DNA from 2 places in the Faecalibacillus sp. MSK20_93 genome. Region 2 is predicted to be linked to the other one. Evidence: predicted binding sites of a transcription regulator. Region 2 holds the regulator's gene; the other holds the start of a gene.
What was found. The regulator HrcA, encoded in region 2, represses chaperone genes, less so after heat shock. The targets are predictions, from matches to a motif close to TTTTAGCACTNNNNNNNNNNNAGTGCTAAAA.
Positions count from the first base shown of each region.

Region 1: a site for HrcA is predicted at 1,429-1,459, ahead of LJD34_RS06500 (GroES family chaperonin). Genes of this name have one in related genera too.

Region 1 covers NZ_JAJDKA010000016.1:553-17,543, forward strand. Annotated here, with positions in the region: gene groL (chaperonin GroEL) at 1-1,142, opposite strand, end outside; gene LJD34_RS06500 (GroES family chaperonin) at 1,157-1,417, opposite strand; gene LJD34_RS06505 (hypothetical protein) at 1,601-2,209, shown strand; gene LJD34_RS06510 (BglG family transcription antiterminator) at 2,427-4,334, shown strand; gene ypdE (aminopeptidase) at 4,327-5,373, shown strand; gene LJD34_RS06520 (PTS lactose/cellobiose transporter subunit IIA) at 5,378-5,698, shown strand; gene LJD34_RS06525 (PTS sugar transporter subunit IIB) at 5,698-6,030, shown strand; gene LJD34_RS06530 (PTS sugar transporter subunit IIC) at 6,053-7,366, shown strand; gene LJD34_RS06535 (M24 family metallopeptidase) at 7,413-8,501, shown strand; gene LJD34_RS06540 (MalY/PatB family protein) at 8,502-9,677, shown strand; gene LJD34_RS06545 (RDD family protein) at 9,690-10,364, shown strand; partial or broken gene tnpA (IS200/IS605 family transposase) at 10,551-10,890, shown strand; gene LJD34_RS06555 (RluA family pseudouridine synthase) at 11,105-11,995, opposite strand; gene LJD34_RS06560 (methyltransferase domain-containing protein) at 11,982-12,791, opposite strand; gene LJD34_RS06565 (hypothetical protein) at 12,890-13,156, shown strand; gene LJD34_RS06570 (TrmH family RNA methyltransferase) at 13,146-13,883, shown strand; gene LJD34_RS06575 (MalY/PatB family protein) at 13,894-15,063, shown strand; gene fba (class II fructose-1,6-bisphosphate aldolase) at 15,143-16,009, shown strand; gene LJD34_RS06585 (UDP-N-acetylglucosamine 1-carboxyvinyltransferase) at 16,130-16,991, shown strand, end outside.
Region 2 covers NZ_JAJDKA010000015.1:31,099-48,089, forward strand. Annotated here, with positions in the region: gene mreC (rod shape-determining protein MreC) at 1-159, shown strand, start outside; gene LJD34_RS06390 (hypothetical protein) at 149-673, shown strand; gene LJD34_RS06395 (hypothetical protein) at 657-1,232, shown strand; gene minD (septum site-determining protein MinD) at 1,225-2,004, shown strand; gene LJD34_RS06405 (M23 family peptidase) at 2,031-2,468, shown strand; gene LJD34_RS06410 (site-2 protease family protein) at 2,568-3,272, shown strand; ribosomal protein L21 leader region at 3,314-3,384, shown strand; gene rplU (50S ribosomal protein L21) at 3,401-3,712, shown strand; gene LJD34_RS06420 (ribosomal-processing cysteine protease Prp) at 3,712-4,035, shown strand; gene rpmA (50S ribosomal protein L27) at 4,040-4,324, shown strand; gene obgE (GTPase ObgE) at 4,370-5,650, shown strand; gene ruvA (Holliday junction branch migration protein RuvA) at 5,780-6,337, shown strand; gene ruvB (Holliday junction branch migration DNA helicase RuvB) at 6,348-7,337, shown strand; gene LJD34_RS06445 (ComEA family DNA-binding protein) at 7,330-7,788, shown strand; gene LJD34_RS06450 (ComEC/Rec2 family competence protein) at 7,779-9,785, shown strand; gene holA (DNA polymerase III subunit delta) at 9,809-10,759, shown strand; gene LJD34_RS06460 (L-serine ammonia-lyase, iron-sulfur-dependent, subunit alpha) at 10,768-11,979, shown strand; gene hemW (radical SAM family heme chaperone HemW) at 11,984-13,057, shown strand; gene LJD34_RS06470 (AAA family ATPase) at 13,109-14,752, shown strand; gene hrcA (heat-inducible transcriptional repressor HrcA) at 14,893-15,921, shown strand; gene grpE (nucleotide exchange factor GrpE) at 15,924-16,481, shown strand; gene dnaK (molecular chaperone DnaK) at 16,500-16,991, shown strand, end outside.

The sequences.
Region 1 (16,991 bases), on a different contig from region 2:
GCGCCAACTTTAATTGTTGCCACACCATTTGATAATTTACCCAAACGTTCTTTTAATTGTTTTTGATCATAAGAAGAAGTTGTTTTCGCTAATTGATTTTCAATACTTTCAATACGTTGTTTTAAACTATCTGATGGATTATTACCAGCAATCATTGTTGTATGATCTTTTGTAACGATTACTTTTTTAATTGTTCCTAATTGATCAAGAGTAGCATCTTTTAATTCCATAGAAATATCTTTATTAATAAAGGTACTACCAGTTAAAGCAGCAATATCTTGTAATAATTCTTTTTGGTTATCTCCAAATCCAGGAGCTTTTGTTGCGACAACATTGAATGTTCCTCTTAGTTTATTTAAAACAAGGGTTGAAATAACTTCGTTTTCAAAGTCATCAGCAATTAATAATAATGGTTTATTACTTTGAACGATTTGTTCAAGAATTGGAAGAATTTCTTGTAAATTATTGATTTTATGATTTGTAATAAAGATATAAGGATTTTCCATTTCAACAGTCATTTTATCATGATCTGTGACCATATAAGGAGAAACATATCCTTTATCATATTGCATACCTTCATTGATTTCTAAGACGTTGTCAAAACTATTAGATTCATCAACGTTGATAATTCCATTTTTACCAACTTTATCCATTGCTGAAGCAATCAATTGCCCAATTTCTTCATTACCAGCTGAAATAGTCGCTACTGAAGCAATATCTTGACTTGTTTCTACTTTATGTGAATTTTTCAAAACAACATCAGCAACTTCTTTACCTGCTTTTTCAATACCTTCACGCATTAAAACAGGATTAGCTCCTTTATCTACAGCTTTCAATCCATTCACGATCATATTTCGAGCAAGAATAGTTGCTGTGGTTGTACCATCACCTGCTACATCATTAGTTTTATTGGCTACTTCATATACAAGTTTAGCACCCATATTTTCAAATTTATCTTCAAGTTCTATTTCCTTAGCGATACTTACACCATCATTTGTAATTAATGGAGAACCATAACCTTTATCTAAGACCACATTACGTCCTTTAGGACCTAATGTGACACTTACCGCATCCGCTAAAACATTAACACCTTTTAACATTGATTGACGTGCATCATTTGAAAATCTTACTTCTTTACTCATAAATATCTGCCCCCTTATTCAAACTTAGCAATAATATCTTTTTCATCAATAACAATATAATCTTGATCCTCAACAGTCACTTTCGTACCTGAATATTCTTTATAAATTACACGATCATTTTCTTTTAATGATGAAGTACATTCATCACCAACAGCAATAACACTTGCAATCGAAGGAACTTCTTTCTTTTCTGTTGATAAAACAATTCCACTTGCTGTCTTATTTTCTTTTTCTTCTTTTTTTATTAATACAAATTTATGCAATGGTTTAATCATACTATTCACTCCTTTAGCACTCACCATATCCTTGTGCTAATTTGTATTATAGACTCTTATGTTAACTGAATATGAATTGTTTAGCACTTTGGTAAATCAAGTGCTAAACATAGTTACAAAAAAGTGCCTCCTTTACCAAATAAAAAAGATATTTTATGATGTTAGTGAAAGGAAGGATAAGAAATGATTAATAAAGAAAATTGGAAAGAAAATTATACACATATTTCAAATGAAGTTATTGATAATGAAAAGGTTTTAAGAGTTGTTAAAAGTGGAAAAATTAATGAATATGATGAAAATACGTACGCTAAATTAGTTGATTCATCATTTCATAATGGAATTATTGAAGTAAAGATGCTTAGTCGTTTATTAAAAGAGGCACCAGATTTTGCGAGAGGATTTATTGGTATTGCATATCGTATTCATGAAGATGATACAAAATTTGAATCATTTTATGTAAGACCTACAAATGGTAGACAATGTGATGACCCGGTAAGGAAACAACATGGTTGTCAATATTTTTCTTATCCAACCTATACATTTGCCTATTTTAGAGAACACGGCATTACAAAATATGAAAATCAAGTAGACATTGACTTAAATGAATGGATTAGTTTAAAAGCGGTGATTGAAGATGAAAAAGCAATTTTCTATTTAAATGATGATCTTCAATCATTATTAGTGGTTGATCAAATGATTCATGATAAATCAATGAGAGGAAATATTGGTTTCTTTGTAGATGTTGGAACAGAAGCTTTCTTTAAAGATTTAAAAATTACTTATTTTGATTAAAAGATAATTTCTAGAGGTCTAACAGCGTTAGACTTCTTTTTTTATGGCTTTCATATTTTGTAATATTTAACCTTTTAAATGGTAGAGATGTTAAAATTATATTCAATATCTTTTTTTGATGAGATTAGGAAAATTATTGCATTTTTAAATGTAGAAGGTTTCCTTTTGACAAAATTTTAATTTGATATAATAAAGATAGAGGAAGGTGGAAATACCAATGAGAATGTATCTAATTATGAAAGATTTTATAAATTCAAATATATATCTCTCACTAGATTACTTTGTTCAAAAGTATGATGTTTCAAAAAGAACGATTCAAAATGACTTATCATACTTAATGCGTATTTCTCCTCGAAAAGGTTTTACATTTCATAACAAAAGAGGTTCTGGATATCTCTTAGAAATAACAAATGAAGAATTGTTTAAAGATTTTATGGAAAGCTTAAATGAAGGTATTTATTTTCAGGTTAAAGAAAGACCAGCACAAATTTTAGCTTATCTTGCTATTCAAACTGGATATATTTCTATGAATAACATTGCAGATACTTTTCAAGTATCTAAGACTGTTATAAAGCATGATATGAATGATGTTGAAAATCTAGCAAAGAGTTATCATTTTGAATTAGAAAGAAAAACACATTATGGTATTTTGTTACGTTATGAATTGACATCTTTTAAAAAGTACTTAGTTGAAGAATATTTAAATCAAAATGTTTTTATTCAAACGGCAGTAAATGATGTTATTGAAGAATTTAATGACATTGAACAAAAGTTAATTAGACAGTTGAATAAAGAAGGGTTGAAAATCAACTATAATGAACTTTTAAATGTGATTGAGTATTTAAAAATTGTTATTTATATTGCACACAGACAAGATGAACAAAAAGAGGAATTTATTTTTGATAAAAATAATGAAATTCATCGAATTGTTGAATTCTTAGTTGGAATATTAGAAAAGAAATATGCTATAGGATTAAGTAAAAAAAGCATAGAAGAGATTTTAAAAGTTTTACAAAAAAATATAAAAAGAGAAATAGGTTCAATATCTTCTTTTACAAATTATTTAAAAGAAGACATTGAAGAATTTATAAAACAAATAGATGAAAAATATGATACGAAATTTCTTGAAGATGAAGACTTTAAGAAAATGTTGTTAACACATGTTTCATTATTAATAGATAGATTACATAATAAAATTTCATATCAAAATCCATTAGCCAATGAGCTAAATATTACATACCCAATGATGTTTAATATCGCTCTTCAATTTTGTAGCATGTTACATGAAAAATACAACGTTGAAGTGACATTTGATGAAATTGGTTTTGTAGCGATGCATTTTGCATCACATATGGAAAAGGAAAAACAAGGTAAATTGTTATCTTATAATCGTATTGGAATTGTTTGTTCATCAGGTGGTGGAAGTGCTTATATGATCAAGATACAAATTGAATCATTATTTCCTCAAGCAGAGGTACAAACATTTTCATTTTTACAACAAGATGAATTGAAAACATTTCAACCTGATTTAATTTTTACAATCATGCCTTTATCTCAAGAAATCAAGGCACCAATTATTTATATTAAAGAACTACTTGATGATAGAGATTTAGTTAAGATTAAACAAATTTTACAATGTGAAGAATATGATCCTTATACTTTGATTCAAGATAATCCTATGTATTATTCATTCTTTTCTAAAGATTTTTTTAAATTTATAGAAGCAGATAGTTATGAAAATATTATTCGGATGATGGGACAGGAATTAGAGGAAAAAGGTTATGGTAAAAAAGGCTATACTGATTTGATTTTTGAACGTGAATCGTATGTAAGTACTATTTATACAAATGGAGTTTGTATACCCCATCCACTTGAAACAGATGCACTTAAAAATATGATTTCTGTAGCTATTTTAAAGAAACCATTTGTACAAAATGGCAAAGAAATAAAAATAGTTTTTATGATTTGTTTAAAGAAAGATCAAGTTGAAATGTATAAAGTAATAACTAAAAAGTTATATCGTTTAATGCAAAAGAGTAATTATGTTGAAATGTTAACGAAGGTTGATTCTTTTGAAGAAATGATGAATTTAATGAAAGAAATAGGAGGTGGAAATAATGAATAGTGAATTACTAAAAGAATTGAGTAATGCTGATAGTGTAGCATCAGTAGAAGATGAAGTAAGATCGATTCTCTATCGAGAATTAGCAAAATATAGTGATGAAGTTTTTAGTGATCGTTTAGGAAGTATTATTTTTCATAAAAAAGGGACTTCACCAAATCCTTTAAAAATCATGTTTTGTGCTCATATAGATGAAGTAGGTTTTATGGTAAGACATATTTCTGATATTGGTTTTGTATATTTAGTAGCTTTAGGTTCAGTTTTAAATAAAAGCAAAGAAATGCAAATGGTTAGAATTACGACGCAAGATGGTAAAAAAGTGGAAGGCTTATTAAATGTGACTAAAGATAGCAACGGTAACGTTAAAGAAATGTACGTTGATATTGGAGTTGATAGTGCAGATGAAGTAAAAGCTTTAGGAATTGATGTTGGTGACATGGTTTGTTTTGCTAGTGAAGCAAGACAGATTCAAGATAAAGTGATTGCTGGCAAGGCAATGGACGATCGAACAGGATGCTATGTCATGATAGAAGCGATGAAAAGAATTCATGGAAATGTTGAAAATGATATTTATTTTGTAGGAACAAGTAGTGAAGAAGTTGGTGTAAGAGGTGGTAAAACAGCGACTCATCTTATTGATCCTGATATTGTTTTTGCACTTGATGTTGCGAATAATCCAGAACTTGTTAAAAACTATACGAATCATCGTTTAATTGGTAAAGGGCCAATGATTGTTCATTATGACAAAACCCTTTCACCAAATAAAAAATTGATTAAATATGTTAAAGAATTAGCCAGTAAACATGGAATACCTTATCAAAGCGATATGTTCGGTGGAGGAGGAACAGATGCTGGAAATGCACACTTAGAAAAAGGTGGACGTTTGGCACTTGTTTTAGGAATACCACTTAGATATTGTCATGGATCTTATTCATTTGTTCATAGTGATGATTTAAAAAGTTTGACACAGTTAGTTAACTGCTTAATAGATCATTTGACATATCAAGATTATCAAAATTTTATTAATTTTATTGGAGGATAAACAAATGACAGAAACGGAACAAATTATTGTAGGATTAATTTCTTCAGCTGGACAAAGCAAATCTTTAGCTTTTGAAGCGTTGAAGAAAGTAAAAACAGGTGAATATGATGAAGCAAGAAAGATATTAGAACAAGCTAAAGAAGCTGATTTACAAGCTCACACTGTTCAAACAAAGCTTATTCAAGCCGAAATGTCAGGCTCTGGAAATAAGCCAGAAGTTGGGTTATTAATGGTTCATGCACAAGACCATTATATGACTTCTCAATTAGCAAGAGATCTAATTGAAGAACTAATAAATGTATTTGAAGCAAAGGAGGGTAAATAATGAGAATTGTATTATGCTGTGCAGGTGGACTTTCTACAACAATGCTTATGAATAGTATGAAAGATACAGTACATAACAGTGCAAAATTAAATGATGCTGATTTTGATTTTATTGCTATTCCAATTGATATTCTACAATCTGAAGCAGACAATTGTGATGTTTTAGTTTTAGGACCACAAGTTGCACATAAATTAGATGCAGTAAAACCTATCATCGAACCTCGTAAGATTCCTTATGTTATTGTTGATCAAGAAACATATGGGAAAATGGATGGGGCAACTGTCATGAAACAAGCATTAATTGCGCGTAGAAAAGCAGATTTAAAAAAATAATTTTATAGGGAGGGAAAAAACGATGTACTCAAAATTTGAGAACTTTATGAAAAAGTATTTAGCACCGCTTGCTGATAAAATGGATAAAGAAGTTCATTTGAGCGCTGTTAAAAAAGCAATGGTTGCAATGACACCGTTGTTAATTATCGGTAGTTTTTGTTTGATTCCAGAAGCAATTCCAAATATGATTGGAGAAAAACATGTAATTTCTCAATGGATCTTAGCAAATTTGGATATTATCTATATTCCTTATAATGTAGGTATGGCTTTAATGTCAGTTTATGTTACTGTAATTATTGCATATCAATTAGCTACCTCTTATAAGTTAGATATTCCAGGATGTGTAACAATGGGATTAGTCTCATTCTTAATGTTAGTTGTAGAATTCACAGAAGATGGTGGAATTTCTAAAACTTATTTAGGACCTAAAGGTTTATTCTGTGCAATGTTTGCAGGATTTATCGCTGTTGAATTATTCCGTTGGTGTAAAAAGAAAAACTTTACAATCAAGATGCCAGATACAGTACCTGATTTCGTATCTCGTTCTTTTGAAATGATTCCTATTTCAGTAATCATTATTGGGTTCTTCTTAATTGTACGTATTGTTTGTGTCAATGTATTAAATACAATGCCACCATTAATCTTTACAGCAATCTTTGCACCATTAGTAGGATCTATGGATAATCCAATTGCTTATACTTTCTTAAAAATGTTACAAGCTTTAATATTCTTCTTTGGTATTCATCCATCAGTATTAAGCCCAATTACAAGTCCAATTTCAACTCAATTCTTAGCAGAAAATATTGCTGCTGTTCAAGCTGGTCATGTAGCAACTCACTTCTATGCTCCTGGACCTGAATCAGCATTTGGTAACTTTACAGGTAGTGGTGTTACTATTGGTTGTGTATTCTGGTGCTTAATGAGTAAGAATAAAGCTTTAAAACAAGTTGGTAGATTATCATTTATTCCAGCATTATTTGGAATTAATGAACCAATTCTATTTGGTGCGCCAATCGTATTAAATCCAATGTTCTTTATTCCATTTGTTATTTGTGGTGGTATTATTGGTTCATTAGGTGGATGGGCGATGTATTTAGGTATTATGAAATGTTCAACCTTTACACCGCCATATGTAGGTGTATTCCTAGAAGGATTCTTAACGAATATGGATCCTATGTCTATAGTTGTTAATGCAGTACAATTAATACTATCTATTTTAATATGGTATCCATTTGTTAAATCATACGAAAAGACTTATGGTAATAAAGAAGAAGAAACTAATGCTATCAGTGCAGAAGATGCAGCTATCTTAGACGATTTAGACTTAGACTTCTAATTAATAGGCAAGTTTCGACTTGCCTTTATTTGTAGGAGGATTAAAAATGGCAAAAAGAATAAATAAAATACAAGAATTTTTAGATGAAAAAGATATAGATGCTTTATTAATTAAAAGTAAAACAGTAAAAAAATGGATGAATACTATGACTGGTAGTGGTTGTCAAGTATTGATTACAAAAGAACATGGCTATTTAATTGTAGATGGGCGTTATATTACAGAAGCCAAAGAAAAAGAACATGATTTAGAAATTATATTACATAATCCACATTTAACGGGACGTAATTATTTAGGGACAGTAGAAGAAATATTAAAAAAAGAAAATTGTAAAACGCTAGGGGTAGAAGCGTATCAAGTATTAGTTAAGGAATATCATGAAATAGAAAAATTAGGGATAGAAGTTCTTTTATTTGATCAAGAAATTGCTCATCTTCGTATTGTTAAAGAAGATGAAGAAATTGAAGCTATGAAAAAATCAATTGCAATTACTGATGAAATCTATCAAAAAGTAATTGAACACATTCATGTAGGAATGAGTGAATATGAAATTAGCGCTTTAGTACAATATTATTCAATTGCATCTGGTGCACAACAAATGTCTTTTGATACAATAGTAGCAACAGGTGAAAGAACAGCCTTACCACATGGTCGTCCAACTTCAAGAAAAGTAAAAGCTCATGAACCTATTATGATTGATTTTGGTATTCAATATCAAAATTATCAATCAGATATGACACGTATGTGTTTTATTGGAGAACCTGATCCAAAAATCAAAGAAATCTATGATGTTGTTTTAAAGGCACAACTCGCTGGTCTTGGTGCTATTAAAGCAGGAGCTAAGGGAAAAGATGTAGATAAAGCAGCTAGAGATGTGATTGAGACTGCAGGTTATGGTGAATATTTTAATCATGGTTTAGGACATGGATTAGGAATTGGTGAAGATGGTGAAGGACCAACTTTAAATTCAAAGAGTGAAACAGTTTTACAAGAACATATGATGATGTCTTGTGAACCAGGTGTTTATGTTCCTGGTGTTGGTGGTGTTCGTATTGAAGATGATGTTGTTATTATTGATGGTGTAGGTGTACCATTAAATAAAACAACAAAAGATTATATTATTTTGGAGGATAAATAAATGAAGTATGATTTTAATGAGGTTCATAATCGTTTAGGTACTTATTGTACACAATGGGATTATATACAAGATCGTTTTAATAAAAAGGATTTAATACCATTTTCAATATCTGATACAGATTTTATTATTCCTAAACCTATTACTGAAAAAATATTTGAAGTGGCACATCATCAAATTTATGGATATACAAGATGGAATCATCATGATTTTAAATCATCTATTACAGGATATTTTGAAAGAAGACATCATACACATATTGAAGAAGATTGGATCTTATATAGTCCTACTGTGATGTATTCAGTTTCTTTATTGATTCGTTTATTAAGTCAACCTCATGATAAAGTATTAACATTTGAACCTATGTATGATTCATTTTATACAGTTATCCAAGATAATGATAGACAATTAGTTGCTCATCGTTTAATATCAAAAGATGGGACATTTGAAATAGATTTCGATCTTTTTGAAAAACAAGTACAAGGATGTCAATTATTATTACTTTGTTCTCCACATAATCCAACAGGAAGAATTTGGACAAAAGAAGAAATGGATCAAATAATAAAGATATGTAAAAAATATCAAGTAAAAATTATTTCTGATGAAATTCATATGGATATTCAATTAAGAGATAGAAAACATATCCCTTTATTATCTTATATTCATGAATATGATGAACTTTATACAGCAGCTTCATCTAGTAAAACATTTAATACACCAGGATTAATTGGTTCATATTTAATGATACCAAATGAAGAAGTTAGAGAAAAATTCTTGATGCATACAAGAAGAAAAGATTTCTTAAATTCTGTAAGTATTTTTGGTATGTATGCGACAATGATAGGTTATACACAATGCGATGATTATATTGATCAACTTAATGATTATATTAAAGAAAATATGAAAATTGTAGAAGAATTTATAAAAGAAGAGTTGCCTGATTTTAAATTTAAAACACCAGATGGAACTTATTTAGCTTGGATTGATGCAAGAGATGTTCCATATACTGCAGAAGAAATACAAGATGCTTTAGTGAATGTTGGTGGAATTGGGATTATGAAAGGTGAAATTTATGGTGGCCCAAAATATTTAAGAATGAATATAGGGTGTCCACAATCTAAATTAAAAGAAGGATTGCGAAGATTTAAAATAGCAATGGATGCATTATATTCAAAATAGGAGGTATTTATTATGCATTATTTATTAATTAAAATTCAATTACTGTGGGCTAAACATACAAAATGGCTAGATAGAAATCCTGTAAAAGTTCCAGTAAGTAAACGTGTTATAGCTTATGCTATTGATTGGGCAGTTGGCGGTATTATTAGTGGTTTTCCTGCTGTTTTATTCTATGGGGGAGTCACTGGTAGATCAGACATGTTTAGTGATCTTTATGTTTTTCCTAGTTTAGGTTTTCCAACGTATTGGTCCTATCTTGCAGGTATATTATGTATTGTTGTGGCTTTTGTTTATTATATTTATATTCCTTATAAGAAATATCCAGGACAAACACTCGCAAAACATTGGTTAAAAATAAAGATTGTAAATAATGATGATTATAGTGATGTGAGTTTAAAAACTTTGATTATTAGACAAGGGGTTGGATTATTCTTATTAGAAGGTTCGGCTATTGTTGTTACTAATTATTTAAGACAAATGCTTACACTAGCAACAGGTTTCTATTTTGACTATTATTTAAAAATGATTGGTATGGTTATTACAATGATTTCAGGAGTTTTTGTTCTAGGATCAGCTTCTCAAAGAAGTATCCATGATTATCTTGCTAAGACAAGAGTTGTGGGTGAAGATGAAAAACCAGCAAAAAGAAAAGAAAAAAAGAATAAAAAAAATAAAAAGAAAAAATAATGCATAATAGTAAAATATAAAGAACAATGTCTTATCATTACATTGTTCTTTTTTTATACAATTTGAATGAAAAGAGAATTGATGACTTCAGTCAGTTGAGCACATGAAATGTGCGAAATAGAAAACCACCTGCTATGCGGGTGGTGCAATAATAAATAGTGGCTAAAAAAGCAAATTCTTTAGCACATCGTCTTCACACCAAAGTATAGACGAAAAGTGATATATAATCAACGAAGGAAAGATATAGGAGAAATATTGAGAACACTCTGCCGATATAAAGGGGTGGAGATAATAGAAGGGCATTTGATGAGTGATCATGTACATATGTTAGTAATGATACCACCAAAGTTAAGTGTGTCATCATTCATGGGATACTTGAAAGGGAAATTCGCATTGATGATTTTTGATAGACATGCAAACTTGAAATATAAGTATGGAAATAGACCCTTTTTGGGCAGAAGGGTATTATGTGAGTACAGTAGGATTAAATGATCAAACCGTCGCAAAATATATAAGAGAACAAGAGTAACATGATATTGCAATGGATAAATTAAGTGTGAAAGAATATAAGGATCCGTTTGAAGAAAAAGGAATTCGAGAAGGAAATAGAAACCGCAGAAAAAAAGCAAAATAAAAATTCCCTTTGAGGGAAAGCGAGAGTCAAAAGCAACGCCTTTAGACGCGAGCAAGTAACAAAGGCTTATAGCCACAGTGAAAACCACGCCGTTTAGACGTGGTTTTTATTTAAAGATTTTTTCCATATCAAAAGGAAGTAAACATTCAATTTTTATTGTTTGATAAGTTAATGGATGAATAAACTCTAAACAATAAGCATGTAAAGCCATTCTTTTAATCATAGAAGAAGTTTTTCCATAAAGAGTATCTCCTATAATAGGATGATGTAAATGATTCAAATGAACTCTTATTTGATGTTTTCGACCAGTTTCAATTTGACATTTTACAAGTGTATAATTTCCTTTTGTTTTAATTTCTTTAAAATGTGTTAAAGCATCTTTACCTGTTTTAGAAATACACATTTTATTTTTACTATGACGGTCTTGACCGATAGGTAAATCAATAGTTATTTCTCTTTTAGGTAAATGTCCTTGAATGATAGCAAGATAAGTTTTCTTAATTTTTTTAGATGCAATCATATAATCAAAATAGGGTTGTAAAAGAGCACATTTACAAAACATCACCAAACCGGTCGTATCTCTATCTAAACGATGAAGATAACGAATCGGTAAATCTTGATAGCTTTGTTGGTAATAATAACTCACATAATTACAAAGAGTATTTTTTTTACTTTTATCATCAGGATGAATAATGAGGTTACTTGGTTTATTGACGACACAAAGCAAGTCATCTTCATAGATGATTTCTAAGGAGCTTTCTTCTTCGATAAAATCTCTGCCTTGTTCATAGGCTTTAATTGAAAGAATATCTTTATCTTTTAAAATGGTTTGATAATCAACATAAGTATTATTTAAAGTATAGTCTTTATTTTGACGAAGTAAGTGAATTGTTTTTTTAGAAAGATGCAGATAATGAAAGAATTCAAGAAGTGTCATTCCTTGAATTCTTTCATCAATTTCTATTACTAAATGATTCTTTTCTTTATGATAATGCATACACTGTTACTTTGATATCAATTGTGATATCTAAACCTTGTAAAGTATCTAAAACGCCACGTTTTTCTTTTTTAATATGATAATAGTGTGGTGTCATCATTAAAAGATTTAAAGCATCTTCACGATTAGAAATATGAACTTTTTCTTTAAAGTCATAACTTTTCACTTGATTAAAATCTAAACGAATATACTTATCACTCTTTACTTTGATTTCATCATAAATCAATTCTTTAATTTCAATTAAATGTTGATTATTAGCAGTAACATGAACAATATAACCATCTTCTTTTAATGCTCTTTTTAATTCATCTTGATTTACTACTGTAAATAAAGCACAGATAAAATCTAAACTATGATCTAAGATAGGAATATTTTTAGAATTTCCTACAAGCCAAGTAACATCTTTACGATAACGTGTCGCCATATCAATAGCAATCTTGGAAATATCTAAACCATAGATATCACTGTTTTCAAAATGTTTCTTTAAACCTTGAGTATAATATCCTTCTCCACATCCTAAATCTAAAATACTTAAATCATCTTGATGTTTGAATTCATCAATACACGTAATCACTTGATCTAAGATAGGATCATAATAACCTTTATTTAAATATGCTTTTCTCGCCACAAGAGATTCTTTACTATCTCCTGGATTATTGGTAGCTTTATCAGGATTTAATAATAAATTGATATATCCTCTTTTAGAAATGTCATAACAATGATTGTTTTCACATTTAAGTGTTTTGTTTTCTAAATGAAGTTGTTGATGACATTTTGGACAAGCTAATAATTTCATAGTATCACCTCGAATGTATTATAACAAAAGACAATCTAAAAATTAACTGAATTTATGATGAATTTGTGATACTATTAAGGGCAAGGGAGGAATGCTTGATGTTTTTTAGAAAGAAACAAAAAGTAGACTTAGATGCTAAGTTTAAAGAAGTATATCATGAAGTAAATAAAATTACAGCTGATGCCGGAAATGAATTAGATGTGACCATCAAATATTCACAATTGAAATTGGCTTGTCGTAAGTATGATGAATTGATTGATTTAATTCATCAAGGAGCTAATTTTGAAGAAAAACATTTTCTTTCTTTAAAAGAAAGTGTAGAAGAAGAAACAAAGAGAGTAGAAGGTTTATTAGATGAAGATTAAAGCATATAAGAAGGATTTTGATTATACCTATACTTTAGGAGTTTTTGAAACGATTGAGTTATTAAAGAATCGTCCTGATCTTGTTTTAAGAGTATATATAAAAAGTAATTCTTATAAGAATAAAGGAATTCCTATTATTGATGAAATTTGTAGAGAAAAACATATTGAATTGATTGAAAGTGATAATACAATTCAAAAATTATCAAAAAAAGATAATTGTTTTGCGATAGCAATCATTAAAAAATATGAAATGACTTTACAAGAAGGAAATCATGTTGTTTTAGTTAATCCTGGAGATATGGGAAATATGGGGACAATTATGAGAACGATGTTAGGGTTCAATTATTATAATCTAGCAATAATTCGACCAGGTGTCGATGTTTTTGATCCTCGTGTTTTAAGAGCTTCGATGGGAGCAATGTTTCATTTGAATATTGAGTATTTTGATAGTTTTGAAGATTATTTAAAAAGATTTCCAAGTCATGATATTTATACATTGATGTTAAAAGGAGCAACCAATATTCATAAGGTTGAATCCAAAGAAGGTTATCATTCACTTGTTTTTGGTAATGAAAGTAGTGGTTTACCTGATGAATATCTAGATTATGGGAAATCTATTTTTATTCCTCATAGTCATCATATAGATTCATTGAATCTTTCCATGGCTTTAGGAATGACGTTGATGCATTTTTCAAAAGATGAATTTAAAGATAAAGAAGTATTATAGGAGGGAAAGTATGTTTGATTTTGATGAAGTTGTAGATAGAAAAGGTACAAATTGTGCTAAATGGGATACCATTGAAGCCAATAATAAACCTAAAGATGTGTTACCTATGTGGGTTGCAGATATGGATTTTAAATCACCAAAGGAAATTGAAAATGCATTAGTTAAAAGAATTAAACAAGGCGTTTATGGGTATTCATTTGCGCCAGATGAGTATTTTGATGCGGTTATTTCTTGGATGAAAAGAAGACATGATTTTAATGTCGATAAAGAATGGATCATCCCAACACCAGGTGTGGTAACAGCTATTAAATTATGTGTAAATGCTTATACAAAGGAAAATGATGCCATCATTATTAATAAGCCTGTATATTATCCATTTGATTTCTCAATTGAATTAAATCATCGTAAAATCATTGAAAATGAAATGGTTTATAAAGATGGTTCTTATGAAATGGATTATGATGCTTTTGAAAAAGCAATCGTAGAAAATGATGTTAAAATGTTTATTTTATGTAATCCATATAATCCAATTGGAAAAGTATGGAAAGAAGATGAATTAAAACAAATTGGTGAAATTTGTAAGAAACATCATGTTTTAGTTATTGTTGATGAAATTCATGAAGATTTTGTTTATGGAGAGCATGTACATATTCCTTTCTATAATGTAGATGAAAGTTATAAAGAATTCTCTGTTATTTTAACTGCACCATCAAAAACATTTAATTTAGCAGGGTTACAAACATCAAATATTATTATTGCAGATGAAAAATTAAGAAAAGCTTATCAAGAAACAATGAATCGTTATGGGGTTAATGAACCAAACTTTTTAGGTATTATTGCTTGTATGACTGCCTATAATGAATGTGAATTATGGGTAGATGAAATGTTGGAATATGTTTATGACAACTTTACTTATTTTGATGAATTCTTAAAAGAAAACTTACCTCATATTCATTTAGTAAAACCTGAAGGACTTTATTTATGTTGGGTTGATTTTAGAGAATGTGGTTTAAATAAAGATGAACTTGAAAAGACAATGTTAGAAAAAGCCGGTTTATGGTTAGATGAAGGATATATCTTTGGAACAGGTGGAGAAGGTTTTGAAAGATTTAATCTTGCAATTCCAAGAAGTGTTTTAGAAGATGCTTGTCAAAGATTATTAAAAGCTTTTGGAAAATAAGGTTTTTATGATAAAAACTATGGAAATTCTATATAAAAGATAGTATTATATAACCGAAAAAAAGAAAAGGAGATTTGTTATGGGATTAGTATCAGCAACAGAAATGTTAAAGAAAGCTAAAGAAGGACATTATGCAGTAGGTCAATTCAATATCAACAACTTAGAATGGACTAAATCAGTATTATTAACTGCAGAAGAATTAAAAGCACCAGTAATCTTAGGTGTTTCAGAAGGTGCTGCTAAATATATGACTGGATATACAACAGTTGCAGCAATGGTTAAAGCAATGGTAGAAGCATTAAATATCACTGTACCAGTAGCTTTACACTTAGATCATGGTTCATACGAAGGAGCTAAAGCTGCTTTAGATGCAGGTTTCTCTTCAATCATGTTTGATGGTTCTCATTATGGAATCGAAGAAAACATCGAAAAAACAAAAGAAATCGTTGAATTATGTCATTCAAAAGGTGTTTCAGTAGAAGCAGAAGTTGGATCAATCGGTGGAGAAGAAGATGGTGTCATCGGTAAAGGTGAAGTAGCAGATCCAAAAGAATGTAAATCAATCGCAGACTTAGGAGTAGATTTCTTAGCTGCAGGTATCGGAAATATCCATGGTAAATACCCAGCAAACTGGGAAGGATTAGACTTTGATGCATTAGATGCAATCCAAGCTGAAACTGGAAAATTACCATTAGTATTACATGGTGGTTCAGGAATTCCTGATGAAATGATCAAAAAAGCAATCACTTTAGGAGTATCTAAAGTAAATGTAAACACTGAATGTCAATTATATTTCCAAGAAGCTACACGTAAATACATTGAAGCTGGAAAAGATTTAGAAGGAAAAGGATATGATCCTCGTAAATTATTAGCACCAGGTGCAGAAGCTATTAAACAATGTGTTAAAGATAGAATGGAAGTATTCGGTTGCATCGGTAAAGCTTAATCAATTAAAAAAGCCTTCGGGCTTTTTTTTGTTTATGTGAAATCTCTTTATTAAGTTGTTTTTTTAATGAATTTATAATATAGTATTAGGGAATATAGATAGAAGAAAAGGGGTAAAGTCATGAGTGAAATTATTGCGATTGAAGGCGGACATAAATTAAATGGTACAGTAGAAATCTCGGGTGCAAAAAATGCCACTGTAGCACTTATTCCGGCAATTATTTTAGCGGATAGTCCTGTAACGATTTATGGTGTACCAGAAATCAGTGATGTGGACGCTTTAGCAGTTTTATTAGAAGAACTTAATTGTACAGTATTAAGAAGTCATGATAGTTTAATTGTTGATCCCTCTCGTATGGAAAATGTTCCATTAGTATCTGATGCTGTGGATAAATTAAGAGCATCATATTATTTAATGGGAGCATTACTTGGAAAATGTAAAAAAGTTGTGATGAAAGCACCAGGAGGATGCTTTTTAGGACCACGTCCGATAGATTTACATATTAAAGGATTTGAAGCATTGGGTGCCAAAGTAGAATTTGTTGATGGTGCGCATGTAATTACAGCAGATCGTTTAGTAGGTGCAAAAATATATTTAGATTTTGCTTCGGTTGGAGCAACAATCAATATCTTATTAGCGGCAGTAAAAGCTGAAGGAAAAACAGTCATTGAAAATGCAGCAAAAGAACCAGAAATCATTGATGTAGTAAACTTACTTACAAAAATGGGAGCTAAAATTAGAGGTGCTGGTACCGATACGATTACGATTGAAGGAGTAGAACATCTAAAAGGATGTACTCATGAAATCATTCCAGATCGTATTGAAGCAGGGACATTCTTAATTATGGCAGCAGCTGCAGGAGAAAGAGTTATTATTCAAAATATCATTCCACAACATTTGGAATCACTTATTTCAAAATTGAAAGAAATGGGAGTGAAGATGGAAAATGTTGGAGATAGTATTATTGTTTATGGTGATAACA
Region 2 (16,991 bases):
GATGGAAAATGTCCTAAAGGAATTTATATTGGTAAAGCAAAAAAACTGGTAACTCAAAGTGATGGAACAACAATGACTTTAACTGTTAAAATGGCTGCGCAGTTTAAAGATTTATCTTATGTAAGTGTAGTAAAGAAGGTCAATGGTAATGAAGAATAAGCTTGTTAGATATTTAATTATCATGTTTATTTCCTTTGTTATCGACAGTATTTTACGTTTTTATTTACCATCTTCAATTTTGAAATTAAATTTGACAATTGTTCCTTATGTTGGTGTGATGATGTTTGATTTATTGACGAATACAATTGATGAAGATCATCGTTATATTTTTGCAGGAATTTGTGGAATTTATTTTAGTGTAATTTATGGAAATTCTATTTTTGTATATGTCTTATTGTTCTTTATGTATTCTTTTTTTGAAAAGCGTTATATGAAAAAAGCTGTTATGACTTATTTTGAGGCGATTGTCATCGTTGTTTTGACAATTTTTGTACAGGAGAGTGTGTTATATTCTTTAATGTGGATAACAAATACAACTCAATTAGTGATAACAACATTTCTAATTAAGAGACTACTACCAACATTACTATTCAATATTGTTATTTTTAATGGGGTGTATTTTATCCACGATAAATTAAATCTTGAAGGTGATATTGATGTATATTTTAGTTAAGAATCTTAATGGACGTTTGATTTTTATAATGGATAATGAAGTCGATTTTGAAGTTTTATTAAATGAATTAAAAGGTCTTTTGGTGCAATCTTTCTTTAAAAAGAAGGATTATTACCCAAAGGCCTTTTTTGATTTGAAGGGTCGAATTTTGGAAAATGATGAGATATTACAATTTTTTGGTGTTCTTATAGAATGTAAAAGTCTCTTGTTTGGTGGTTTTATAGAAGAAAAAACGGAGGAGAAAAAAGAATTAAGAATGATCGATGCTTCTATACATGCGGGAGAAAAAATAGAAATTTATGAAGATACATTAATTACAGGTAAAATCAATCCAGGGGCCATTGTTCAAGTGTATGCTAAATTATATGTCATGCAAGGTGTTTTTGGGATTATAGAAGTCCAAAGTGAAGAAGCTTGTATTTCCAGTCAAAGATTTAAGAACGCAACAATTCGCTTTTTTGGAAAATCTATACACCATTTTACAACTTTCGAAATGTCACTTGTTTATTATAAAGATAACGATATCGTTGTAGAAAAGGGGGATTACATACATGTCTAGAATCATTACTGTGACATCTGGAAAAGGTGGTGTGGGTAAAAGTAGTATCAGTGTTAATTTAGCAATTGCTTTGGCACATCAAAACTTAAAAGTATGTTTGATTGATGGAGATTTTGGTTTAAAGAATTTAGATGTTATGATGGGATTGGAAAATAGAGTTGTTTATGATTTAAATGATGTGATTTCTGGTAAATGTGAAATTCATCAGGTGTTGGTCAAAGATAAAAGAGAACAAACGCTTTATTTATTACCAGCGTGTAAAACGTTGTCTTTTCAAAATTTAGATGCATCGATCATGGCTGCACTGATTGATTATTTAAAAAATGATTTTGATTTTATTATTGTAGATTCACCAGCAGGAATTGAACAAGGGTTTACTTATGCCTCATCAATTGCTGATGAAGCAATTATTGTTGTTAATCTTGATCTTGCAACATTAAGAGATAATGACCGAGTGATTGGCCTATTGCTTAAAAAGGGAATACAGGATTTAAAGTTGATTATTAATAAAGTGAATTTAGATGATATTGAAGATGGCAAATCATTAACGATCGATGATGCTTTAGATATTTTATCCTTACCACTTTTAGGAATTGTTTATGAAGATCATGAAATGATTGAAGCTAATAATAAAGGACGCCCTGTTTATTTGTTGAAGGGTCATCTTTTACATGATTGTTTTGATAATATCGCACATCGTTTGTTAGGACATAAAAGAGCTTTTGCTAAATGTAAAAGGAGAGGTTTATTAAGTCGTATCTTTTTGGGATGATTTCATATGATGTAATAGGTGATTATATGTCAGATTTGGATGATGTAAGAAAACGCATTGAAAAAAGGAAAAGACCACTTAATGATCATAATTTCAAAAAGCTTTATAATGGGATGGTACGTTTGATGGTTATGATGATTGTTGTTTTAGGTTCATTGATTGTTTTGAAAAATCCAGAACTTGAACAAAAAATATTTAATCAAAAATATTTACAACAATTGATTACCTTTGTTTCACAAAGTGTTTTAGATTTTTTACCAGAAGATGTTAAAGTAAGTCAAGAATTACAATATACCTTGATCAAGGATGACTATTATAAAGGAACAGGAAATCAGGTTCTTGCAATGAATAACGGTAAAGTGATTGATGTAAAAAAACAACAAGTGACTATTTTAGATGAAAATGGTACGGAAATTACTTTTTCTAAGTTAAAAGATATTCAAGTAAATAAATTTAAAAAATAAAACAAGGGGATACAATTGCTTTGTATCAACAAAAGTTTAAAATGATATTTGAATATTTAGGAAAACAAATCACTTATCAAGAATATTTGGGGATGTAAAATGAAAATACATCCCCTTACTTATCTTTATTTACTTTTAGCCTTTATATCAGGTTCTTCTTATTATGTGGCTTTTTTATTTTTTTCTATTTTACATGAAATAGGTCATTATCTTGTGGCACTTTATTTTTCTTTTGAAATTGAAAAGATTATGATACTTCCTTTTGGGGCTTTTTTATCGTTAAAAGATTTAGGAAAACATTATGTTTATGAAGAAATAGGGATGCTTCTTTGTGGTCCATTTATTAATCTTATTTGTTTTATTTTTTTTCTTTTTATAAAAGAACCATTGTTAGCTAAAATCAATATTTATATTTTAATATTCAACTTACTTCCAGTTTATCCTTTGGATGGTTCAAAACTTTTATTATTATTTTTATCTTATGTCATAGATTATCAAAAAGCCATGCAAATACAAATAAAAGTTTCACTATTGTTTATTTGTATTCTATGGATTATTACGAAACAAATAGGGAGAAAAATTATTTTAGGATATTTATTTTATCAAGTTATTTTATATCTTAAAAATTATCGTTTGATTTATATGGAAACATTAATGAGTGATCATCTTAGTAAAAAAAGAGTGAAAATAAATAAACATCTTGAATATTTTCGACCTTATCAAAATATCTATCATTTTCATCAACGATTTTATGATTTTGACACAATAAAAATTTATTTGATAAAATCTAAGAAATCGCATTGACTTTAATTGGAATATTCAGTATAATGCACTTGTTGTAGACCTCTAGACTACAACCGCACATAAGAGGTATTAAATGCGTTTGCTGCCTTGGTTGGCGAGTCTTAGAAAAAAATTATAGGAGGTGCGGTATGTACGCAATTATCGAAACAGGTGGAAAACAATTAAAAGTTGAAGCTGGTGATGCAATTTTCGTAGAAAAATTAGAAGTTGAAGCAGGAGAAAAAGTTACTTTTGATAAAGTATTATTAGTTGGAGATGAAACTGTAACTATTGGTGCTCCTTACGTTGAAGGTGCTACTGTAGAAGCTACTGTAGAAAAACAAGGTAAAGAAAGAAAAGTAACTATTTATAAATATAACGCTAAAAAACATTACCACAAAAAACAAGGTCATAGACAACCTTATACAAAATTAATTGTTGATTCAATCAACGTTAAATAATGATTAAAGTTCAAATAAAAAGAAATAATAAATATATTACTCAAATTAAAATAAAAGGACATGCCCAGTTTGGTGAATATGGCAAAGATCTTGTGTGTGCTGGCGTAAGTGCTGTAGCTACAGGTATTTGCAATACTCTTGCTAAAAAGGGATTTCTAGAAGAAAAAAAGTGTGCAATTATTTTAAAAAATGGTAATATAATGATAGATGTGTATGAAAATGATGAAATAATGCAAGTGATACTAGAGACTCTTGTGATTAGTTTGGAATCATTTACAGAAGACTATCATCAATATATCAAGATAACCTATGAGGAGGAATAACATCATGATGTTTAAATTAGATTTACAATTATTCGCTTCTAAAAAAGGGGTTGGATCAACTAAAAACGGTCGTGACTCAAAATCAAAAAGATTAGGAGCTAAATTATCAGACGGACAATTCGCTACTGCTGGTTCTATTATTTATAGACAAAGAGGTACTAAAATTCATCCAGGTACTAACGTAGGAAAAGGTGGAGATGACACTTTATTCGCTATGTGTGATGGAATTGTTAAATTCGAAAGAATGGGAAAAGATAGAAAAAAAGTATCAGTTTACCCAGCTGCATAATGAAATCCCTGAAAAGGGATTTTTTTTTGAAAGAGAGGTGGAAGTATGCAATTTATCGATAAAGCTAAAATATATATTGAAGCTGGTAAAGGTGGAGATGGAACGGTGGCTTTTAGACGTGAAGCACATGTTCCAAAAGGTGGACCTGCCGGTGGAGACGGTGGAAAAGGTGGAAGTATTATTTTTGAAGCAACAACATCTTTATCAACGTTATTAGATTTAAAATATAAACGTGTTTATAAGGCACGTCCTGGTGGTAATGGGATGGCTAAAAAAATGCATGGTGCAGATGCAAGTGATTTAGTAATCAAGGTACCAGTGGGGACAGTTATTACGAATGAAGAAACTGGAAAAATTATGGCTGATTTAACAGAAGACAGACAACGTGTCGTTCTTGCTAAAGGTGGTCGTGGTGGAAGAGGAAATGCGCGTTTTGCAACTTCTCGAAATCCTGCACCACAAATTTGTGAAAGAGGAGAACCGGGAGAAAAATTTGATGTTTGCTGTGAGCTTAAATTATTAGCAGATGTTGGACTTGTAGGGTTCCCTTCAGTAGGTAAATCAACATTCTTATCTGTTGTTTCACGTGCAAGACCAGAAATTGCTGATTACCATTTTACGACTATTGTTCCTAATTTAGGAGTCGTTCAAGCAAAAGATGGTCGTAACTTTGTTATGGCTGACCTTCCAGGATTAATTGAAGGGGCAAGTCAAGGTAAAGGACTTGGTCATCAATTTTTAAGACATATTGAAAGATGTCGTGTTATTGTTCATATTATTGATATGGGTGGTATTGAAGGACGTGATCCTTATGAAGATTATTGTACAATTAATGAAGAACTTGGACAATATCAATATCGTTTATTAGAAAGACCACAAATTGTCGTAGCTAATAAAATGGATGAAGAAAATGCTGAAGAAAATTTAAAAGCTTTCAAAGAAAAAGTAGGAGAAGATGTTAAAGTATTCCCTATTTCAGCAATTATTCATGAAGGTGTTGATCAAGTATTATATGCTGTTGCAGATGCTTTAGAAACTGCGCCTAAGTTTGATATGGAAGAAGTAGAAGAAAATACAGTTGTTTATAATTATGAAGAAGAAGAGGCACCATTTGTTGTTCACAATTTAGGTAATGGTCAATGGACAATTACTGGTAAGAAGATTGAACGTCTTGTATCCATGACTTCTCTAGTAAGTGATGATGCAATTAAACGTTTATCTATTAAAATGCGTAATATGGGAATTGATGAAGCTCTTAGAAACGCAGGATGTCAAGATGGAGATGTTGTTTCTATTCTTGATTTTGAATTCGAATTCTATGATTAATGAATCAGGCTTTATGCCTGATTTTTTATTTTCAGTTAATAGATACTATGATATAATTGAGACAAATTTGACACAAATTTGAGACGAAATGATTCGTTTTTTATAATATAATAGTAATAGGAGAAATGTATGTATAGCTATATAAAAGGTTTGATTGTTGATATTCAAAGTGATCATATTGTTTTAGAAAATAATGGGATTGGTTATTTAATTTATGTGAGCAATCCTTATGCTTTTTCTAAAGGAAAAGAAGTGGTTGTTTATCTTTATCAACAAGTAAAAGAAGATGGTATTTTATTGTATGGATTTAATTTAAAAGAAGAAAAAGATTTATTTTTAAAATTGATTTCAGTTAAAGGAATTGGTTGTAAAAGTGCTTGTACAATGCTAGCAAGTGGAGATGTTGAAGGAATTTGTGAAGCTATTGAAAGTGGCAATATGACCTATTTAAAGAAAATACCAGGTATTGGACCTAAAGCAGCAGGACAAATTATTCTTGATTTACAAGGAAAAGTAACTGCTACAAAACAAACTGTCGTTAATCAAGAATTGGAAGAAGCTATGGAAGTATTAATTGCATTAGGTTATAAACAAAGTGAAGTAGATAAAGTTGTTAAGAAATTGACAGATGAAAATTTAGATACAAATGGTTATGTCAAAAAAGCATTAAGTTTAATTGTTAAATAGGAGGGAAAACATGAACGAGGTTTTAGATCCTGAAATTGTAGAAGATGATGAAAGTTCGCTTCGTCCAAGTGATTTTGATGAATATATTGGACAAACAAATCTTAAAGAAAATTTAAAAGTGTTTGTAGGGGCTGCAAAGCTTCGTGATGAGTCGTTAGATCACGTTTTACTTTATGGACCACCAGGTTTAGGAAAAACAACTATGTCAATGATCATTGCTCATGAAATGGGAACTCATATTAAAATTACAACAGGTCCAAGTATTGAAAAAACAGGGGATCTAGTAGCTATTTTAACAGCTCTTGAACCAGGTGATGTTTTATTTATTGATGAAATTCATCGTTTAAATAAAGTGGTAGAAGAAATTTTATATCCAGCGATGGAAGATTTTTGTGTTGATGTTGTTATCGGAAAAGAAGCATCTACAAGATCGGTAAGGATTGATTTACCACCTTTTACCCTTGTTGGGGCAACAACGAGAGCAGGTGATTTATCAGCACCATTAAGAGACCGTTTTGGTATTGTTTCAAAATTAGAATATTATAGTGAAGAAGAACTGACTCAAATTATTGATCGTACAAGTCGTGTGTATAATATTGTTATGGATGATGATGCTAAAAGGGAACTTGCAAGAAGAAGTCGTGGGACACCACGTATTGCAAATAGATTATTTAGAAGAGTTAGAGACTTTTCACAGTTTTATGGCGATGCAACAATTACAAGAGATAGAACAATTGAAGCATTAGAAAGATTAAAAGTAGACAATTTAGGATTAGATGATGTTGATCATAAGTATTTATTAGGAATCATTCATCGTTTTAAAGGAGGACCTGTAGGACTTGAAGCAATTGCTGCATCTATTGGGGAAGAACCACAAACTTTAGAAGATGTCAATGAACCTTATTTATTACAAATTGGTTTGATTAAAAGAACGCCAAGAGGACGTATAGCAACAGCTGAGGCTTATCGTCATTTAAATATTGAACAAGATTATGAATAGTTTTGAAAAGATAGGACTTATTGTCCTATTTTTTATTTCTCTCATTTATAGTTATGTAAAGCCAACAGCTATTGTTGAAAATATTCAAACCAAACAAAATATTATCATTTATGTAGAAGGAGAGTTTGAACAAAAACTCTCCTTTAAAACAAAACCAACAATTAATGATGTTTTAACAAAACTGCAAACAGATAACCATTATCAATTTAATGAAAATTATCAACTTACAAATGAAAGTAAACTTTATTTACCTCATGGTCAAAATCTGATTTCATTAAATCATGCTTCACTTGATGATTTAATGACATTAAAAGGAATAGGAGAAAAAACAGCCATAAAGATCGATGAGTATCGACAAAAAACACCATTTCAAACAATTGAAGATTTAATGAATATTCAAGGAATTGGTGAAAAGACATATCTTCGATTAAGGGAGTATTTATGTTTATAAAAGGAAAAGGTTTTTATCTAGCACTTCCTTTATTGGTGGTTGTTTTAGCTAAAATGTTACATCCTATTTTATATGTATTTCTTATTTTTTATTTTATTTTTCTGTATTTAAAACATTTTAAAATACTATTGAGTGTAAGTTTACTGTTATCATTTCTCTTATTTCTCTTTTTTTATTTACCACAACCTTTAAATCAAAATGAAATTTCAGGAAAGGTCGTAAGTAAAGATGATCAAAGTATTGTTGTCAAGAGGGGGTATCATAAAGTAAAGGTTTATGGAGAATTTAAAAATATCTCGTTGTTTGATGATATTTCTTTGATAGGAAAACCTTATAACTTCCATCAAATACAAAATGATTATGCGTTTAATTATCAATATTATTTATATAGTTTAAATATTTTTGATACTTTACAACTTGAAAAAATAAAAAGTAATCAACATCAAGATCATCTATATCATTATTTAGAAAAAAGAATCAAGACATCTTCCAAAGTAAAAAGTCTGTTATCTTTATTTATTTTAGGAACAAAAGATGAACAAATGAAAGAATATTATCAAAAGTTAACGCAACTCTCGATTGTTCATTTATTTGCTCTTTCGGGTATGCATCTTACAATTTTACAGAAATGGTTGATGAATTTTTTAAAATTCTTTTTTTCAAAAAAAGGACAAAAATGTATATCTCTTATATTGATTGGGGGTTACATGTTTAGTATTCCTTATAATATTTCTTATTTAAGAGCGTATCTAATGCTTTTTTTACCAATGATTTTTGGTAAATGGTTAAATCAGTTGGATATTTTTTCTTTTTTAACAGTTGGTATGTTAATGTATAATCCTTATTTGATTTATAATTTATCTTTTATTTTTTCTTATTTGATTTATTTTTTTATTTTACTTTTACAAAATCAAAAAGCAGGGAAATATTATTTATTTTTAGGTTCAATTCCCATTATTATTTCTATTCAACATGTTTTACCGGTGTTTTCTTTTTTGATAGGTATTCTTCTAATGCCTTATATAGAAATGATTTATAAAAGTATGCTTTATTATTTATTACTTGGAAAATATGTTTTACCTTTTTTATCTTTAGAATATGAATTGTTATTAAAAATGATTGCTTTTATTTATGATTTTTCTTTTACATTGCCTTTTAGTCAACCGACTTTATTTTTTATAGGTGTTTATTATTATCTTTATTTAAAAGGAATTTATAAATTGAATGTCAATAGAAAAGTAATCCAAGAAGTATGTCTATTATTAAGTGTGTTACTTGCTTTTTATTTTTATCCTTATTACAACATGAAAGGACAAGTTGTGATGATTGATGTGGGCCAAGGGGATTGTTTTTTTATTCAACAGCCTTATGCCAGAGGAAATGTATTGATTGATACGGGGGGATTACAAAAGAGTGATCTTGCGACTTCTCGGTTGATTCCTTATTTACAAAGTCAGGGCGTTTTTTATTTGGATGCCGTTTTTATTTCACATGAAGACTATGATCATTGTGGAGCGTTAGCGTCTTTGAAAGAACATTTTAAAGTTAAAAAGGTTCTCTATGATTTTAAAAAAAAGAAAATTGGCGATTTAGTTTTTAAAAATTTAGCTTTAGATAAATATTATACAAATTCAAATGATCGCTCTTCTATTATTTACGTGACTATCAACCATTTAAATTATTTATTTACAGGTGATATTTCTAAAGAGGTGGAAAGTGATTTATATCAGACATATCATCATTTAGATGTCGACGTTTTAAAAGTGGCACATCATGGAAGTAGCAGTTCTTCAAGTGAAGATTTGTTTAAAATGATTGATCCTAAAGTAGCGCTTATTTCTGTAGGAAAGAATAATCGTTATAGACATCCATCTTATTTAACATTAAAAAGATTAGAAGCATATGGGGTGAAAATTTATCGCAGTGATCTTCAAGGAATGGTTAAGATTGTTTATTATGTAGGTAAGAATTATGTCATGACTTCAAGTGGTTTTTAGTTTATAATAGCTATGGTGATGATATGTTATATGTATTATATGGAACAGAGAGATTACTGATGGATCAACGTTTAGATAAGTTAAAAAAAGATCATCATTGTAATCAAGAACAGATGAATTATACAGTTTATGATGTTTCTAAAGAGGGAATGAAAGTTGTTTTAGAAGATGTAATGACACCTCCTTTTTTAAGTGATGAAAAAATGGTTGTTATTAAAAAAGCAGATTTTCTAACAACCAAAAAAATAAAAAAAGATAATCATGATATAGATTATTTTATGCAATGTTTACCTTATTTAGATAAAACAGTACATCTTGTTATTTTTAATGATGAAAAGAATTTTGATGAAAGAAAAAAAGTTGTCAAGATGTTAAGAAAAGAAGCACAGTTTTATGAAATCAATCCTTTAAATTATTATAAAGTTTCTGATACAGCAAGACAGGCTGTTAAAAAAAGAAATTGTACTATTGATGATGATGCTTTAGAGTTACTTTTAAGTAGAAAAGGAACAAATTTAATGGATATTGCTAGTGAAGTAGAAAAGCTTTGTTTATATACACAGCATATTGATATTCATTGTGTTGAAGAACTTGTCAATCGTCCCTTAGATGAAAATGTTTTTGATTTAACAACAGCTATTTTAAGTAAAGATAAACAAAAGATGATGTCTATTTATAAAGATTTAATGACAATTAATGAAGAACCAGTTAAATTGATTGTTTTGGTAGCTAATTCTATGCGTTTGATTTATCAAGTAAAATTATTAGATAGAAAAGGGTATACTGATCAAGAAATTGCTAAAATGTTGGCAGTTAATCCTTTTCGCTTAAAATATGTAAGAAAAGAAGGCCAATTTTTTCAAATAGATGAACTACTTAGATGTTTAAATGAATTATCTTTATTGGATGTTAAAATTAAGACGGGACAAATAGATAAAAAATTAGGCTTAGAATTATTTATGTTAAGAATATAGGAGAAATTATGGAATCATTAAGAGAATTGTTTAAGATAGGATTTGGACCATCCTCTTCACATACAATGGGTCCTCAAAGAGCAGCTTCTAAAATAAAAGAACAGTATCCAAATGCTTCACGTTTCGAAGTTGAATTATATGGGTCGCTTGCCTTAACTGGAAAAGGTCATTTAACAGATTATATTATTAAACAAACATTGGGCAAGCAAACGATTGTTCGTTTTAAAAGTGATCGTTTACCTTATCATCCAAATGGCATGAAATTTTATGTGTACCAAGATGAAAAAGTTCTTGATACAATTACTGCTTATTCTATAGGTGGAGGAACTGTTGAATATGAAGGAAGTAAGTTGCAACAAACAAAACAAATCTATCCTCATAAAAATCTTAAAGAAATTATTCAATATATTGAAGACAATGGTATTTCCTTCTATGATTATGTTTTAAATTATGAAGATGAACATTTTAAGGCCTACTTATTTGAAGTGTTAGATAGTATGTTTACCTGTGTACAAAATGGCTTACATCATGAAGGAGTGATTCCTGGAAGGTTACAACTAAAAAGAGTTGCTAAAAGTATGTATCAACAAGCAATCAATACGCGAAGAGAAAGTGATCGAGAAAGATTGCTTGTTTCAAGCTATGCTTATGCTGTTTCTGAGGAAAATGCCTGTGGTAATAAAATTGTTACTGCGCCAACATGTGGAGCAAGTGGAATTTTACCAGCTGTTTTATTTTATTGTTATAAACAATTAGAAATTCCTCGTAAAGAATTGATCAAAGCTTTAGCGGTTGCTGGTTTATTTGGAAATGTCATTAAACATAATGCGACAATTTCAGGGGCTGATGGCGGATGTCAAGCAGAAGTTGGCAGTGCTTGTGCAATGGCTGCAGCAGCCTATGGTTGGATTTTAGAACTTAATAATTCTTTAATTGAATATGCTGCAGAGATGGGGCTTGAACATAATTTAGGACTAACATGTGATCCGGTTGGTGGCTATGTTCAAATTCCTTGTATTGAAAGAAATGGTTTTGGTGCTTTACGTGCAATCGATGCAGCAAGTTATGCTAAACAATTAGGTTATTTAAGAAAGAACAAAGTTTCATTTGATTCAATTGTGAATGTTATGAAAGAAACTGGAAAAGATTTAAATAGTGCTTATAAGGAAACTTCTTTAGGTGGACTAGCAAAGGAATTTGGTTTAAAAGATGGAGACTAGAAGTTTGTATGTACACATTCCTTTTTGTGAATCTATTTGTAGTTATTGTGATTTTTGCAAGGTCTATTATGATCAAAAACAAAGTGATCTCTATTTACAAAGATTAAATGAAGAATTATCACAAATAGAGCAACATCATTTAAAAACGATTTATATTGGAGGGGGAACCCCTAGTGCTTTAAATGATGAACAATTAGAAAAATTAATGTCAATGTTAAAACCCTATAGTTTAGAAGTGGAAGAATATTGTATGGAAGTTAATCCAGAGTCAATGGATTATTATAAGTTAAAGATTTTAAAAAAAGGTGGTATTAATCGTTTAAGTATTGGTGTACAAACGTTTCAAGATCATTTATTAAAAGAAATAGAGCGTCATCATAATACAATCCAAGTAAAAAATATTATTAAATATGCTAAAGAAATAGGTTTTGATAATATCTCAATTGATTTGATGTATGGGTTACCAAAACAAACAAAAGAAGATATTCAAAAGGATATAGAAATTTTAAAATCTTTAGATTTGCAACATGTTTCTTATTATTCTTTGATTTTAGAAGAAGGAACGATTTTAAAATATAAAAATTATCAGCCTTTAGATGAAGAAAGCGAATATCAATTAACATTATTCATTGATCAAGAATTAGAAAAAATAGGTTTTGAAAAATATGAAATTTCTAATTATGCTAAACAAAGATATCAATCGAAACATAATCTTATGTATTGGTACTATAATAATTATTATGGAATAGGATTAGGTGCTTGTAGCAAAATTGATGGACAAATTATAGAACATAGTCGATCACTTACTAAATATTTAAATGGTGATTTTAAAACAACAACAATTGATGAAACAAAAGAAGAAACAATGTTTAATCAAATAATGATGTCACTTCGTTTAAAAGAAGGGCTAGATTTAAATAAATTTAAAGAAAGATATCAAGAAGATGCCCGTATTCTATATAAAGAAGCGATTACTAGAAATATAGAAAAGGGTAGATTGATGATTGAAAATGATTATTTAAAAGCAACTCAAGAAGGTCAGTATGTTTTAAATGATATATTAATTGATTTTATGTAAAGTGGTATACGGATAATAAATGGTTTATAATAAAACAAAGAGGTGATGAACATGAAGAAAATACCAACAGGAATAAAAAGTTTTAGTAAGCTTAAAGAAGAAAATTACTACTTTGTTGATAAAACGTTAATGATTAAAGATTTTTTAGAAATAGGATCAGAAGTAACACTTGTTACAAGACCTAGAAGATTTGGAAAAACAATTAATATGTCAATGATGTCAGAATTCTTTGATATTACGAAAGATTCTAAAGAAATCTTTAAAGGTACTAAAATCATGGATACACCTTATGTAAGTGAAATAAATCAATATCCAACGATCTTTATCTCTTTTGCGGATGCAAAAAGAGATAAAGTAGCGGTTGTTTCCACAATAAAGATGCAAATATTAAAGCAATGGAAAAAATATAAATATATCTTTAAAGGTTTAGATGAGTTTGATTTACCAATATATCAATCCCTATTAAAAATATTAACACAAACAGAAGATGGAAGTCTTGTAGGAATAAATGATGCGATAGCTTTTTTAATGGATAAATTACAAGATTACTATCATAAGGAAGTAATGGTCTTTATTGATGAATATGATACACCTTTTATAGAAGCACATACAAAAGGGTTCTATGAAGAAGTAAGAGGAGGATTATCAGGTTTGCTTCATAATTCTCTTAAAACATCGAACAGTTTAAAGTATGCCTTTATTACAGGTATTCAAAGAGTAGCTAAAGAAAATATCTTCAGTGATTTAAATAATCTTGTTGTTTGTGATGTAACGGATCAACGTTATGCTGCTTATTTTGGCTTTGACAGTGATGAAACAAAAGAATTACTAGAATACTATGGATTAGAATTAAATAATAAAGTCAAAGAGATGTATGATGGCTATCATATAGGCAATCGAGATATCTATAATCCATGGTCATTATTAAATTATGTTGATACAAAAGAATTGACATCTTATTGGGTCAATACCAGTGCCAACAGTATGATCAAGACAGCTTTGAAACAAGCAAGCTATACATTTAAAAATCAATATGATAAACTCATTAAAGATGGTAAGTTAGATACCTATGTTTCAATGCAGACAAGTTTCTTTGAAGAAGCGGATAATTCAACTTTATGGGGATTGTTTGTCAATGCAGGGTATCTTACAGTTACAAAAGAAATAGATCTTTTAAAAGGTAAATATTGTATCGAAATACCAAATAAAGAAGTCGAACAGGAATTTATAAAACTGACAGAATATCAGTTAGGATTAAGCAGTGGAACATTAGATACAGTAACTGAAAGTCTAACCAAAGAAGATCAAGAAACATTTTTAGAAAGCTATCAAGAAATCTTAATGGTACCAAGTTATCATGATTTACAGAAAGAAAACAGTTATCATATGATGATGCTAGGAATGTGTTTATGTTTAAATAAAGATTATGAAATCATTTCTAATAGAGAAGTAGGAAAAGGAAGAGATGATCTCATCTTAAAAGCCAAAGATGAAAAGAAAACATCATTCGTCTTAGAATTCAAATATCTAAAAGAAGATAAAAAAGATCTTGAAAAAGCATTAGATGAATTATCTAATAAAGCTATTCAACAAATCAAGGATAATAAATATGATTATGGATTAAAAGGAAAAGTCATTTATATAGGACTTGCCCATCATGGTAAAGATGTAAGTATTAAATGGGTTGAAAGTTAAGGGCCTCTGTTAAGTAGACAGAGGTTCTTTATTTTACGATTTTTTTTGATTTTTTAGCACCAAGTTATTGACAGTGCTAAAATAAAATGTATAATGTATTTAGCACAAGAGAAATAGGAGTGCTAAAGGTGGTGAACTTGATGTTAACAGCAAGACAAATGCTGATATTTAAATGTATAGTTGAAGAGTTTATTGAAAATGCTGAACCGGTTGGATCCAAGGCATTGATGGTAAAATATCAACTTCCTTATTCAAGTGCAACGATTCGTAATGAAATGAATTTTCTAGAAAATTATGGTTATCTAGAAAAAACACATATTTCTTCTGGAAGAGTACCTTCTAAAGAAGGCTATCGTTTCTATGTTCATAATTTAGGAAAAGTTGATTTGGATGAAGGAACAAAAAATCAAGTTGCTACAATTATTAATAAGCATCGTCGAAATTTAAATGAGATGGTGCATGAAAGTTGTAACATGTTGAGTGAATTAACTCATCTTACAAGTGTTGCATTAGGAAATGCTTCAGATGATATGCTGCAACGCATCTCTGTTGTTCCTTTGGATGATGGACGTGTAACAGCAATTATCATTACAAGTCAAGGTCATGTTGAAAATAAAGTTTTCCAATTTTCAAGTGATGTAGAAATGGAAGATTTATTAAGTTGTGTTAATGTGATGAATGAATTATTGATAGGAACACCTATCAGTGAAGTAGCATTTCGTTTAGAACGAGATGTTCGACCAATTCTTACAACGCAAGTGAAGCAACATGAAGAATTATTTAATGCGTTTTTGGAAGCATTCGTTAAATTTGCTTCAAATAGTGTTTATTTTTCTGGAAAAGAAAATATTCTCTATCAACCAGAATTTAATGATGTGGATAAATTAAGAAGACTTGTAAGTGCTTTTGAAAATTCAAAAGTGTGGAAAACTCTACCATTATCGAGTGAGGATGGTATTCAAATCAATATTGGAAATGAAACACCTCTAGGAAAAATGAATGATGTTTCAGTAATCTCTGCTTCATTTAAAACAGGGGAAACATCAAAAGGTTCTATTTCGGTAATTGGTCCAACAAGAATGCCTTATGAAAAAGTAGTGGCATTAGTAGAGTATATATCTGAAAATATTGAAAAGGCTTGTTTAGAAGATAAACAAGATGAGAAATAGAGGTGAACAAATTGGCTGAGGAAACTAAAGTTGAAAAAGAAGTAACTGAAGAAGTTGAAGAAAACAAAGAAGCTGAGGCTGAAGTTGTTGAAGAGGAAAAAGTTGATCAAGAAGATCAAATTAAAATTCTTCAAGGTGAAGTTGATAAATGGAAAAATGATTATTATAAAGTGTTTGCGGATATGGAAAACATTAAAAGACGTATGCAAAATGAACATGCAAATAACTTAAAGTTCATGATGCAAGGTTTTATTGAACAAATGTTACCAATCGTTGATAACTTTGAAAGATCATTAGCAATTGAAAATCCAAGTGAAGAAGTGGCAAACTTCTTAAAAGGATATGAAATGATTTATAAACAAATCATGACATTATTAGAAAACCAAGGAGTTAAAGTGATTGAAGCTGAAGGTAAAGAATTTGATCCTAACTTCCATCAAGCAGTAATGACTGTAAGTGATGAAAACTTTAAACCTGGTATGGTTGTTGAAGAGTTACAAAAAGGTTATATGTTAAAAGATCGCGTTATTCGTGCATCTTTAGTAAAAGTAAGTGAATAAAATAGGAGGATTTATATTATGGCAAAAATTATTGGTATTGACTTAGGAACTACAAACTCATGTGTAAGTGTGTTAGAAAACAATGAAGTAAAAGTAATTGCAAACCCAGAAGGAAATCGTACAACTCCTTCAGTTGTATCTTTCAAAAATGGTGAAATTATTGTTGGGGAAGCTGCAAAAAGACAAGCAGTAACAAACCCTGATACAGTAATGTCGGTTAAACGTTATATGGGTACTGATCATAAAGAAAACGTAAATGGTAAATCTTATACACCACAAGAAATTTCAGCAATGATCTTACAAAACTTAAAAGCAACTGCTGAAGCTTATTTAGGTGAAACAGTAACAAAAGCAGTTATCACTGTACCTGCATATTTCAATGATGCTCAAAGACAAGCAACAAAAGATGCTGGTAAAATCGCTGGTTTAGATGTTGAACGTATCATCAACGAACCAACTGCTGCAGCATTAGCATTCGGTCTTGATAAATTAGATCAAGAACAAAAAGTA